4 regions of the Pedobacter ginsengiterrae genome follow, and region 1 is predicted to be linked to each of the others. Evidence: riboswitches for the same ligand, from Rfam matches in the RefSeq annotation. Region 1 holds a riboswitch; each other region holds the start of a gene.
The links. Region 1 has a riboswitch for S-adenosylmethionine ahead of metH (methionine synthase). Riboswitches for the same ligand answer to the same signal wherever they lie in the genome.

Region 1 (3,207 bases):
CAATATCAGGAAAACAGCGTTTTTGTACAAGAAGGTTCTGTTTCTAAGAAATTCTTCGCAAATGTTTTCTTATGGATGTTTGTGGCATTAAGCTTATCAACAGTTGCTGCATATCTTTTCGGTACAAACGAACAATTTATGCAATACTTAATTAATATCAATCCAGAAACAGGAAAAGCTGGTATGTCAATTTTTGGCTATATTGCTATGTTTGCACCACTTGGTTTGGTTCTGCTAATGGGTTTTGGTTTAAGTAAACTTTCATACCCAGCATTAGTTGGAGTTTTTGTTTTGTATTCGGTACTAACAGGTATCAGTTTAAGCTTTATCCTTCTTGCATACACTTCAGGTTCGGTAGTAAGCTGTTTTGCAGGTGCTGCTGGTATATTTGGTATTATGGCTGTAATGGGTTACACCACAAACATCGATTTAAGTAAATTCGGACCAATTTTAATGGTTGGCGTGATCGGTTTAGTTATTGCGAGTGTTGTTAATATGTTTATTCAAAGTGAGCAATTCAGTTTATTTATGGCTTTCATCGGTATCGCTATTTTTACAGCTTTAACCGCTTACGACGTTCAAAAAATTAAACGTATTGGCGAAGGAATAGAAGCAAGTGGCGAGCAGGTTTTACAAGTAGAATCTAAGAAAATGGCCATTGTTGCAGCATTATCTTTATACTTGGATTTCTTAAACATCTTCCTTTTCTTACTTCGTATTTTCGGAAGCAGAAAGTAATCTGTAAACAGAACAATATTCTTAAGGCCATGCAGTTTTGCGTGGCCTTTGTAATTTTATTTGGTAGCAAAGCGATAATTTTTGGAATTGATGTTGCTTTGTTGCATTTTTGTATGCTTATTAAGAAAGACGGAGGGATTAGACCCAACGAAGTCTTAGCAACCTGTGCCAACAAGGTGCTACATTCTAATCTCAGCAGTGGCGAGAGCAGATAAGTTTTAGTGGTAGTTTACACGCCAACTTTTAAGATAAGCTTTTTAAGTATCAGGTATAAAGTATCAAATATAAAGACATGTTCGTCTAATATTTTTTGCTCGTTATCTGCAGTTAGATCGATGTCAAGAAATCTTGCTACTCGACACTAACAACTTGCTACTAGAAACAACAAATGAGCATTAGAGAAGAATTAGAAAAACGTATTTTGGTAATCGATGGTGCGATGGGTACCATGATTCAGCGTTATACTTTAACGGAAGAAGATTTTAGAGGGGAGAGATTTAAAAATCATCCTTGTGATGTTAAAGGCAATAACGATTTGCTAAACATTACACGCCCTGATATTATCAAAGCCATACACCTCGAATATCTAACATCGGGCGCTGATATTATAGAAACCAATACCTTCAGTACACAACGTATTTCCATGGCCGATTACCAGATGGAAGATTTGTCTTACGAGATGAGTTTCGAAGGTTCGAGAGTTGCCAAGGAAGCGGTTGATGAGTTTATGGCAAAGAATCCTGATCGGAAATGTTTCGTTGCTGGCGCTATTGGCCCAACTAATCGTACCCTTTCTATGTCGCCTAACGTAAACGACCCTGGTTACAGAGCCGTTTATTTTGATGAATTAGAGGAAGCTTATTACGAGCAGGTACGTGGCTTGGTAGATGGTGGTGCAGATGTACTCTTAATTGAAACCATTTTTGATACTTTAAATGCTAAAGTGGCTATTGTAGCCATCAAAAAATACGAAGAAGTAATTGGGCGGAAACTGGAAATTATGATTTCTGGTACCATTACCGACGCTTCGGGCAGAACTTTATCTGGACAAACTGCAGAAGCTTTCTTAAATTCTGTGATGCATGCAAAACCCTTAAGTATCGGTTTTAACTGTGCTTTAGGGGCAAAAGAAATGCGGCCTCACATTGAAGAATTGGCAAATAAAGCAGGTTGTTATGTTTCTGCTTATCCCAATGCAGGCTTGCCAAATGAGTTTGGTGCTTATGATGAGCAACCGCATGAAACCGCACACTTGGTTGATGATTTTATTGCATCAGGTTTTGTAAATATTGTGGGTGGTTGTTGTGGCACAACGCCAGAACATATTGGTTGTATTGCGAATAATGCAAGAAAGGCAGCTCCACGAAAATTACCAGTAATTGAGCCTTTTATGCGTTTAAGCGGCTTGGAACCAGTAACTATTAAACCAGACAGTATTTTTGTAAACGTTGGGGAGAGAACGAACATCACAGGTTCTCCAAAGTTTTCTAAATTGATTTTAGGCGGAGATTACGAAGCTGCTCTTGCCGTTGCCTTGCAACAGGTAGAAGGTGGCGCACAGGTAATTGATGTGAATATGGATGAAGGTATGCTCGATTCAGAAGCAGCCATGACCAAATTCTTAAACCTCATTGCTTCAGAACCTGATATTGCCAAATTGCCAATCATGGTCGATTCTTCTAAATGGTCGGTTATTGAAAATGGTTTGAAGTGCTTGCAGGGAAAAGGAATTGTAAACTCGATTTCACTTAAAGAAGGCGAAGATAAATTTAGAGAGAGCGCTCGTAAAATTATGCAATACGGTGCTGCGGTAGTGGTAATGGCTTTCGATGAACAAGGACAAGCCGATAATTACGAACGTAGAAAAGAGATTTGTAAAAGAAGTTATGATATTTTGGTCAGTGAAATTGGTTTTCCTCCTGAGGATATCATTTTCGACCCGAATATTTTAACCGTTGCAACGGGATTGGAGGAGCATAATAACTACGCTGTTGACTTTATAAATGCCACAAGGTGGATCAAAGAAAATCTGCCACATGCAAAAGTGAGTGGTGGAGTTTCGAATATTTCATTCTCTTTCAGAGGAAATAATACCGTTCGCGAAGCGATGCATTCTGCCTTTTTGTATCATGCCATTCAGGCGGGTTTAGATATGGGCATTGTAAACGCTGGTATGTTAGAGGTTTATCAGGAAATTCCACCTGAGCTTTTAGAGCGTGTGGAAGACGTTTTGCTTAACCGCAGAGATGATGCTACCGAACGATTGGTTGAATATGCCGATACCATAAAAAGTAAAGGTAAAGAAGTCGTTCGAGATGAAGAATGGAGAAAAGGAACGGTGGAAGAAAGGTTATCGCATTCGCTTGTAAAAGGAATTGTAGAATACCTGGATGATGATGTTGAAGAGGCTCGTCAGAAATATCCCCGTCCGATTCAGGTTATTGAAGGTCCGTTAATGGATGGGATGAA
Region 2 (3,207 bases), on a different contig from region 1:
TTCCAAGCCATCAATTATTTTATAGTTTAAACCTAAACTACCAATAATACGTCCACGCTGCTGAGAAACCGTATTTTCGTAGGCTACCCAATATGGATTGCTATAATAGCTATTATTCCAGTTAAAGGTATTTCCGTTTTCATCAAGGTAATTTTTTAATTGATTAATATCGACCTGACGACCAAACCAGGTAAACTGCAACATCGTACTGGTCGATCTTGAACCACCAGTTCCAGGCAAGTTATCGGAGTTTAGTTTGCTATAATTTGCGTTAGCTGTAACACTTAGTTTTGGCGTTACCCTTAAAGTTGTGTTTAGGGAGAAAGTATTTTTATCCTGACCAGAGTTTGGAACAATACCACCTTGTTGTAAATTATTGTATGATAAGCGGTAATCGAATTTTTCAGATGCATCAGCTATTGCAATGCCATTACTTAAAGAATATCCCGTTTCAAAAAAATCGCGAACATTATTTGGGTTTGCAACAAAAGGGACTGCTACACCTTTAGAGAAAAACTGAGGAATTAATCTACCATCTAATTTTGGTCCCCAACTTTCATCAACACCATCATTAATGCCTCCTCCTTTACCATCAACGTAACTAAATTTACCTTCAGAGCCTTGTCCGAAAGCATTTTGGTAAACTGGAAGTGTTAGCAAACTTTCTGCAACAATGTTCGAATTAAGGGTAATCCCTAATCCTTTTTTGTTTTTACCCGTTTTTGTTTTAATAATGATTACACCAGCTGCTGCTCTCGAACCATACAAAGCGGCAGCATTTGGGCCTTTTAATACACTTATCGATTCAATGTTATCTGCATTAATATCAGAAATTGTATTTGCATAATCTCTGGCTCCACCAGAATTTAATTGAGAATTATCTACTGGAATTCCATCGACTACGAAAAGTGGTTGATTATTACCTGAAATCGAAGTTTCTCCACGAATCACCACTCTCGACGAACCCATATCGCCCTGGCTATTGGTAACCCGAACACCAGCAATTTTACCTGCAAGAGCATTAACTAAATTAGATTCTTTTGCCTCTGCTAAATCCTGCCCTTTTAACTCCTGAACGGCATATCCTAAAGATTTTTTTTGTCTGGAAATACCCAAGGCGGTTACAACAACCTCGTTTAAGGCATTTTCGCTCGATTGAAGTGTAACAACTATAGCGCCCGAATTTTTATTGATTTGAATTTCCTGCGTTTTAAAGCCTATGTAAGAAATAACCAATGTACTTTTATCTGGAGCATTAATCGAGAATGCACCTTTAGCATCAGTTGCAACAACTTGTTTGGTTTCTTTCAGTAAAACTGAAGCTCCAGGAATGCTTTCTCCAGATGTTTCTTTAACCGTTCCAGTTACAACTATATTTTGCGCTGTAAGTTTTTGCCCTATGAAAAGCAAAAATACAACCAGCGGTAGTTTTAAATTTTTAAACATATTTTTTTATTAATGATGAGTTAATGTTCGTAATAATTAGGCATAGCAAGCCCAGCACAGTTTTAAACTGTATTTTTTTGATTAAAAATATTGAGGGCTATTAAGAGCGCCTGTTAAAACTAAGAAGCTTTAACAGGGCTTACACATTCGGAAGAACCCGATATGTTTAATTGAAATGTTTTTTTTGAATTTGCGCTCGTCTGTCTTTTTCATTTGAATGGATTTTAATTAATACTACTTATCAGAATAGCGGGCAAAAAAAAAGCACCCCGTAAATCAGAAGTGCTCCACTTATTGTGTGGGTTTATCGCAACTGACTTAACTACCCGACATTCCTGCCAGATGGAATTAGCACCATTTCCTCATAATAAGGATGGTTGCTAAGGTTTCGTAGGGCCATTCCCTCCACCTTTCTTGATAAGTATTTTAAAATAACTGGCGCAAAGATATAATTAATCACATATACTCTATAGTTTTTATAGATTTTTTTATAAATATTTTTTCTTTGGGAAATAGCTCCTTATATTTGTCGACTAAATTAGTAGATAAAAATATCCCAATGTATAATAAATCCCTATATATTCCCTTTGCAATTGCTTTTGCAATTCCATCGATTAGCTTTGCCCAAGGGCAAAAGGCCGAATCTATTGTTCATGCAGATGCACAAGCACATAAAAATTATAACCAAAAATCTGCCGCATTTTCGCCGAATGGAAACTGGAGGGGTGTATTTAAAATTAAACCCGACCTTGACATTCCATTTAATTTTGAGATAAAAGATAAAGACGGCCTGAAAAAACTGTATTTCAGAAATGCAGAAGAAAGCTTTGAAGGTGGAGTGATTAAGCAGACGGCAGATTCTATTTTTGTAAAAATTGATCAGTTTGATAACGAACTTGCACTTGGCATTAATGGCAATACCCTTAACGGCAGTTTAAGAAAACAAAATGGTACGGGCAAAGCCACACAAATTTCTGCTGAGAAAAAAGATTACCGTTTTGAGCCAAATGGTAAGGCTGCAGCGGGTAATTATTCTGGCAGTTACGATGTGATTTTTAAATCTCCCGATGGGAAAGAAGAGAAGACTGTTGGTTTGTTTAAGCAAACTGGCAATAAAATTACTGGAACTTTCCTACGTGTAACGGGCGATTCACGTTATTTGGAAGGAACTGTTCAGGGAAATGAATTTCAACTTTCAGCATTTATCGGCTCTTCCCCTTCTTATTACAAAGGAAAATTTGAATCGGATGGAACTCTAACTGGTGAAATTTTAAGCGCAAGAGGAAGTCAGCCATTTACGGGAGTTAAAAATAAAGATGCTGCGCTTCCAGATGCATACAAATTAACCTATCTGAAAGAAGGTTATAAAACTCTAGATTTTTCTTTACCTGATGTAAACGGGAAGAAAATTTCGTTGAAGGATGATAAGTATAAAAACAAAGTAGTTGTATTAACGATTACTGGCAGTTGGTGCCCAAATTGTATTGATGAAGCTGGTTTTATAGCACCTTGGTATAAAGAAAATAAAAAACGAGGCGTAGAAGTAATCGCTCTTCATTATGAGCGTCAAACCGATGCAGAATATGCTAAAAAAGCATTAACAAATTTCCGAAATCGTTTTGGAATTGAATATGACCAGGTAATTGCGGGCAAGGCTGATAAGCAAGCTGTTGCCGAGTCTCTTCCGGCTTTAAATTCATTTGTATCTTTTCCTACAACCATTTTTATTGATAAGAGTGGTAATGTAGCTAAAATACACAC
Region 3 (3,207 bases), on a different contig from region 1:
CAATGGCCCCTCCCAAAAGAATTTTGGGCTTAAAAGATTGATTATTTTGCTTTGGGGTTATCCAGAAGAGAGGCCAGTTTCTCTTTTAACGCCTCACCTCGCAAACCTCTTGCAATGATTTTTCCATCCGGGTCAATAAGGAAATTAGCAGGAATAGAGCGGATGCCATATTGTTTGGCAACTGAATTGTCCCAGAATTTCAGATCGGAAACGTGAGTCCAGGTTAACTTATCATCAGCAATTGCCTTTAGCCACGCATCTTTCTTACCGGGCTGGTCTAAGGAAACGCCTAGTATGGTAAACCCTTTGTCCTTAAACTGATTGTAGGCCGCAACTACATTCGGGTTTTCCTGTCTGCATGGGCCGCACCATGATGCCCAAAAATCTACAAGTACATATTTACCCTTAAAATCGGAAAGTTTTACGGGTTTATCATTAACATCATTCTGTGTAAAATCTGGTGCCTGAAGACCTATTCTGGTTTTTTTCACCGCAGCAAAATATACGGAGATGTCTTTACCCGTCTTAGTGGTTTTAATATTGTCACTTAAATCTGCATAAACTTTCTCGGCTTCAGGCTGAGCTGTCTCACTGGTTGCGATTTGCGATATGGCCGTTAAACTAATGTGTGAAGAAGGATTTTTACGTGCGAAATCAAGGTAAATTGGCTCAAGACCTTTGCTCGATTCCTCATACCGTTTGTAGATGGCCTCCGTAAAGGCTTTATCTTTTCTTTGTTCAGGGGATAGTTTACCAAATTCAGCGTTTATTGAAGCCAGCTTATCCTGAACAGGTTTCGTCAATGCTTTTAGTTTGTCATTATCGGCGTTGACCTGCGAACCGGAAATCGTAGCATTTTTCAAGGAATCAGCAGCAGCGAGTTTGATGTTTCCAGGTTCCAGATAAATGGAAAGTAAGTCCCGTTTACCATTTTTTTCTGCGGATTTTTGATAAACTGAGGCCCGAAGCGGATCTGATAAATCACCCTTAAATAAAAAAGAGCCGTTTTTAAGTTCTGTTGAGTCTAAAATTGATCTGCCATCTTTAGCATAACTCAGGTAAATTTTTTCATTACCTTTTGCATTCTTTAAATTTCCGCTGAGGAAAAACGGTTTCTGCGCCAATGCGGCAAGCGGAAGTGCGGCCATGGCAATAAGTAGTATTCTTTTCATATTAACTTGTTTAGATATTCATTACTGCTTTAATAATCCAGGTACGGCATATTAATGTTCATTTTGAGCATAGACCTCACCAATGAGCGTTAGTATTGCTCTAAAGCCAACGGTTTTACCTTCTATCTTAAAAATTATACCTTATAGGATTAACTTTCTCTTACTTATTCAGATTCCCGATGGAAGCCTTTCTTATCTTTCTCTTTTCGGAGAAGGATTTAGCACCTTATTTGGCAACAGGTTGCTAAGACATCATAGGGCCTTTTCCCTCAGTCTTTCTGGATAAGTCATTGAAATTACTATTTCGAATCAAAAGTGTTCCATTTCTATTTGGGTGCAAAATCTGTTTCACCATTTATAACCCATTAAATCTATAGATTTGGTAGTACAAATTAAAGCATTAAATCAATCAAAACCAATTTTTATTTTGATAAACAATATCACTAAATCATTTATCAGAATAATGTTTTAATAAATTAATAATAACTTCTAAAAATGACTGATTTTAAATTATTAATTAATGTTTTATTCCAAAACGAGGCAAAAAAAAATATATTATCATCGCATAATTTAAGCATATTTAGCTGTAAAATTTTACTACCAACCTTTTACGGCGCGGCCTTTGAAAGCCCTCTCTGCTGCTTTTTCTACCTCAACAGACTGGTAGGCTTTAACAAAACGCTTGATTTTATCCTCGTGCTTATTATCTTCTCTTGCGACAATTGCATTCACATAAGGAGACTTGCTATCTTCGATAAACAGCCCGTCCCTTGTAGATATCAAACCAATAGGTGCAGCAAATGTATTGTTGATGATGGCTATAGATACATTTGCATCGTCCAATGACCTCGGAAGTTGTGGCGCCTCAAGCTCCAATATTCTTAAGTTTTTGGGATTTTCGATTACATCATTCAAGGTTGGCAACAGCCCAACGCCGGGCTTCAGCTTGATAAGTCCCGCAGTCTGCAGGAGCAACAGCGACCGGCCACTATTGGTTGGATCATTGGGGATAATTACTGTGCTTTCATCTTTAAGTTCGTTAAGGCTTTTTATCTTTCTGGAATAACCTGCAATCGGATAAACAAAAGTATTCCCTACAATTGCAAATTTGTAACCGTGTTGTTTTGCCTGAACATCAAGATAAGGCTTATTCTGGAATGCATCGGCGTCAATATCTCCCTGATGAATTGCCTCGTGGGGCATTACATAATCATTAAACTGTAACAGTTCTACCTCGAGGTTGTACTTTTCCCTGGCTACCTTTTGGGCAACCTGTGCAATATTATATTCCGGACCAGACTCTACGCCGACTTTTATGTGGTTGGGATCATTTTTTTTCGCATTGCTGCCGCAGGCAGTAAGAAAGGTCACTGATAACAAGAGTACTGATTCTATGCTTTTTCAGAAAGTAGTATTCATTTTATGTTATGGGATTTTAAAAATTATTTTCTATGGTCAAAATATTTTGAAAGTCGATCTCCACCAAACTGGATGATAAAAACGATAACAACCAGCAGGACCAGCACGGTATTCATCACCAGCACATCATAGCCGATATAACCATACTGATAACCAATCTGTCCAAGGTCTCCTGCTCCGACTGCACCACCCATTGCGGAGTAACCAACAAGCGTGATTAAAGTTATTGATGCACTGTTGATGATTGCAGGCAAAGCCTCCGGTAAAAGTACCTTAATAATAATCTGCAAGGGTTTTGCGCCCATTGCTCTTGCAGCCTCAATGTTGAAAGCCTCCACCAAATCGTTCGGACAATCTTATTTGCACCAAACAAAATCTGCTCCTGTCGTACATCAAATGCTTTGTCCACTCAAGATGTTGTTTTCATGTCTGATTAGAGGCCTTATGCAGATGAATGTTAAAATCCAAGTGTACATTGTCATGACACTTACAATAACCTGACAAAACTTGTAAATTCATTTTATATTTCGAACTATTTGTCAGGCATAGTATTTAAAATAATCCATACAAAATTCTGACAAAAGTCTAAAAGCCACCGTGCCATGTTCTCAAAACA
Region 4 (3,207 bases), on a different contig from region 1:
ATTAGCAGTTAATGCGTGACAAACCCAAATTACATTATCTTTTTTAGCATTTAATTTGCCATAAGTTTGATAAGCAATTTGCAGGTTGCGAAGTTTCTTGCCGCTTTCTAATTTGAATTGTTTGTTGTAATTATATGTTGATAATGTGCTCATTCTTAAAAGATATTCTGATTTGGTAACGAAAGTGATTAGGCCTGTAAACTTTTTACGTTTAATTGCGAACTGATTGCCGAAAATGCGTGTTCGAAATCGGCTTTAATATCATCGATGTGCTCAATTCCTACCGAAACACGAAGTGAATTTGGCTTAACTCCAGCAGCCAGTTGTTCGCTTTCGCTTAATTGTTGATGTGTAGTTGCCGAAGGCTGAATGATCAGTGTTTTGGCATCACCCACATTAGCTAAATGAGAAATCAGTTTTAAATTATCAATTAATTGAGTTGCGCTTTCCTTACTGCCGTCTAACTCAAAAGATAAAACCGCACCAAATCCATTGCTTAAATATTTTTTAGCTAAACTATTGTATTTGCTGCTTGCTAATCCTGGGTACGAAACTTCTTTAACTGCTGGGTGATTTTCTAGCCAGGTTGCTAATTCCAAAGCGTTATCAACATGGCGTTGCACACGAAGTGATAATGTTTCTAAACCTTGTAGCAAAAGGAAAGAATTAAATGGAGAAAGGGCTGGGCCTAAATCTCTTAAACCCTCTACACGGGCACGAATAATAAATTGAATATTACCAAAAGGACCATTAACGCCAAAAACATCGCTGAAAACCAAACCATGATAACCTTCAGATGGTTCACTAAATTGTTTAAATTTTCCGTTACCCCAGTTGTAGTTTCCGCCATCAACAATAACGCCGCCAATGCTGGTTCCATGTCCGCCAATCCATTTAGTTGCCGATTCTACAACAACATTTGCACCGTGTTCTAATGGTTTAAATAAATATCCAGCCGCACCAAAAGTATTATCAACTACTAAAGGAATATCATATTTCTTTGCAATTGCGGCTATTTTCTCAAAATCAGGAATACTAAATGCAGGGTTGCCTATAGTTTCCAAATAAATAGCTTTTGTTTTCTCTGTAATTTTCGCCTCAAATTCTTCGGGAACATCTGGGTTAGCAAAATCTACATGAATGCCTAAACGTTTAAAAGAAACTTTAAACTGGTTATAAGTTCCGCCATAAATGTGTGATGAAGAAACGATACTATCGCCCACTTCTAAAATGTTATTTAGTGCAATAAACTGTGCCGCTTGTCCCGATGCTACTGCTAAAGCTGCAACACCACCTTCTAAAGCTGCGATACGTTTTTCAAAAACATCGTTCGTTGGATTCATAATCCTGGTGTAAATGTTTCCGAATTCTTTTAACGCAAATAGGTTTGCTCCATGTTCTGCATTTTTGAAGCCGTAAGAAGTGGTTTGATATATAGGAACAGCTCTTGAACCAGTTGTTGGGTCTATTTCCTGACCTGCGTGAATTTGTAAGGTTTCAAATTTATATGATGTTGACATAATTTCTAATAATTAAATGTGTGATTGTTTGATAAGTTTACCCGAAATCATGAATCTTAAAATCATGAAAATTCTGGTAGGCGTTAGGCGTATCCCGATTTATCGGGACCTTCCAGTTTGAAATAGAAACAAAAAAGGAAGTTTTTTAAATTACTGTATGCAACAGCACATACAAGTAATCGCCTGCATATCACAACAGATAAAAGAAATAGAAATGTTTTCTACCTTTTTAAGGTTTACACTGGGCTCGCTTTGCGATAGAAGATTTAATGTTTTCATCAGTTCTAATTTATATCTCCAAATAACACCATGTTATTCGGTCAGGAATTGGCACCTTCTCTTTCTGAGGGTTGCCAGTGGGTCACGGAGCCAGTCTCTCGCCACTTCTTTATAAATCAACCCGATTAAGATTGACTTCTATTTAGCTGTTTGCCAAATAATATTTCAAAGGTGAGAATTTAATTTTAATTCACAAAATAAAATTCTGAAAATTAAATAATATATTGAAAATGAACTACCTAATTTTATATTGAAATGATAAAACGCAATATTTAATATAAAATTTACGCTTAAAACTCTAAGTTTGTCTTACCTATTAAAATCTAATCATTAATGAAAAACGCAAAAAACCTTTGCTTCGCAGTGTTATTAGCCATTGCAAGTATCAATCATGCCAATGCTCAATTCGGCGGATTAAAAGATAAATTATTAAAAGTTGGAACTGCACAAGGCGCCAAAGCTTTAGGAGTAGATAAATTTTTAAAACAACCTGCAGCAATAACAACAGCTTTCGAAGATGTAAATCGCGAAGGCGAAATGATGCCCGACTTTAAAGCCACGCTAAAAGCCCAGCCTTTATACTTATTGCCTAAAAATCCAGATGGCGGTTTTGTGCTTTGCGAAGGACTTTATGAAATGACCAATAAAAGTTATTGTTTAAAAGCAGGCACATTTGCGCCATCAAAAGGCGATGGTTATATGTTTGCACCAGTTTTAGGCCCGAAAGAGGAAATTGTAGTTTCTATATTAAAAAGTGCAGAAAAACACCAGGATGTAGATCAACACGATATTCAGGTTTTGCTGTGGACAATTATTGCCCGTACAAAATTTGCCGATTATGCTGGTCAGGTCAAGTTAACTGCCATAAAACTCTTAACTCCAAAACAGCTTACTCAATTAGAAGGAGGCGCATTAGGCGTTCTACCTTTCGATGTGATGGAGAAAGCTAAAGACCAATTGCCATCTGGTATAAAAGCAGTTTTTGAAGCCGAAAATAACATTCGCCAACTGGTTTCTTCAGGTAATTATACTTATGCCGACATGGAAAAGTATGCAATAATCGCTGGTATGGCTCCACCTCGTGCTGATGTGCCAAGCGGCATCTGGACCAAACATCCTGATGGGTATTATGTACGTTATTATCCTTCAGGTTACTCCATAACAAAAGTTCAGGTTTATGTACCAAAAGAGTTAATCGCTGCAGGAAATAGAATCGTTTATGATGCTGCTGGCGACATCGCTTGTCCTGCAAATACTGGTTCTCAGCGTTTAGCGCAAACAAACGAGCCATTAAACCCAAACTATTCGGCTAAGTTAGTCACCGCTTGTAATCCGAAATAAAATTTGAAAATGAGCGGGATTGTAATTCTTCGGAATATACAGTCCCGCTTTTCGCTGTAGCCCCGAT

Region 2: it holds a riboswitch for S-adenosylmethionine, as region 1 does, so the genes downstream of both, ABD692_RS01440 (SusC/RagA family TonB-linked outer membrane protein) here and metH (methionine synthase) in region 1, are expected to answer to the same signal.
Region 3: it holds a riboswitch for S-adenosylmethionine, as region 1 does, so the genes downstream of both, ABD692_RS09085 (redoxin domain-containing protein) here and metH (methionine synthase) in region 1, are expected to answer to the same signal.
Region 4: it holds a riboswitch for S-adenosylmethionine, as region 1 does, so the genes downstream of both, ABD692_RS06910 (O-acetylhomoserine aminocarboxypropyltransferase/cysteine synthase family protein) here and metH (methionine synthase) in region 1, are expected to answer to the same signal.

Annotation. Positions count from the first base shown of each region.
Region 1 covers NZ_BAABAK010000020.1:335,289-338,495, forward strand. Annotated here, with positions in the region: gene ABD692_RS20165 (Bax inhibitor-1/YccA family protein) at 1-738, shown strand, start outside; SAM riboswitch class I at 853-956, shown strand; gene metH (methionine synthase) at 1,127-3,207, shown strand, end outside.
Region 2 covers NZ_BAABAK010000001.1:361,573-364,779, forward strand. Annotated here, with positions in the region: gene ABD692_RS01440 (SusC/RagA family TonB-linked outer membrane protein) at 1-1,446, opposite strand, end outside; SAM riboswitch class I at 1,762-1,870, opposite strand; gene ABD692_RS01445 (peroxiredoxin family protein) at 2,006-3,207, shown strand, end outside.
Region 3 covers NZ_BAABAK010000009.1:281,763-284,969, reverse strand. Annotated here, with positions in the region: gene ABD692_RS09085 (redoxin domain-containing protein) at 42-1,172, opposite strand; SAM riboswitch class I at 1,362-1,461, opposite strand; gene metQ (methionine ABC transporter substrate-binding lipoprotein MetQ) at 1,770-2,543, opposite strand; gene ABD692_RS09075 (ABC transporter permease subunit) at 2,615-2,929, opposite strand.
Region 4 covers NZ_BAABAK010000005.1:80,061-83,267, reverse strand. Annotated here, with positions in the region: gene ABD692_RS06915 (homoserine O-acetyltransferase family protein) at 1-153, opposite strand, end outside; gene ABD692_RS06910 (O-acetylhomoserine aminocarboxypropyltransferase/cysteine synthase family protein) at 189-1,520, opposite strand; SAM riboswitch class I at 1,807-1,917, opposite strand; gene ABD692_RS06905 (hypothetical protein) at 2,133-3,140, shown strand.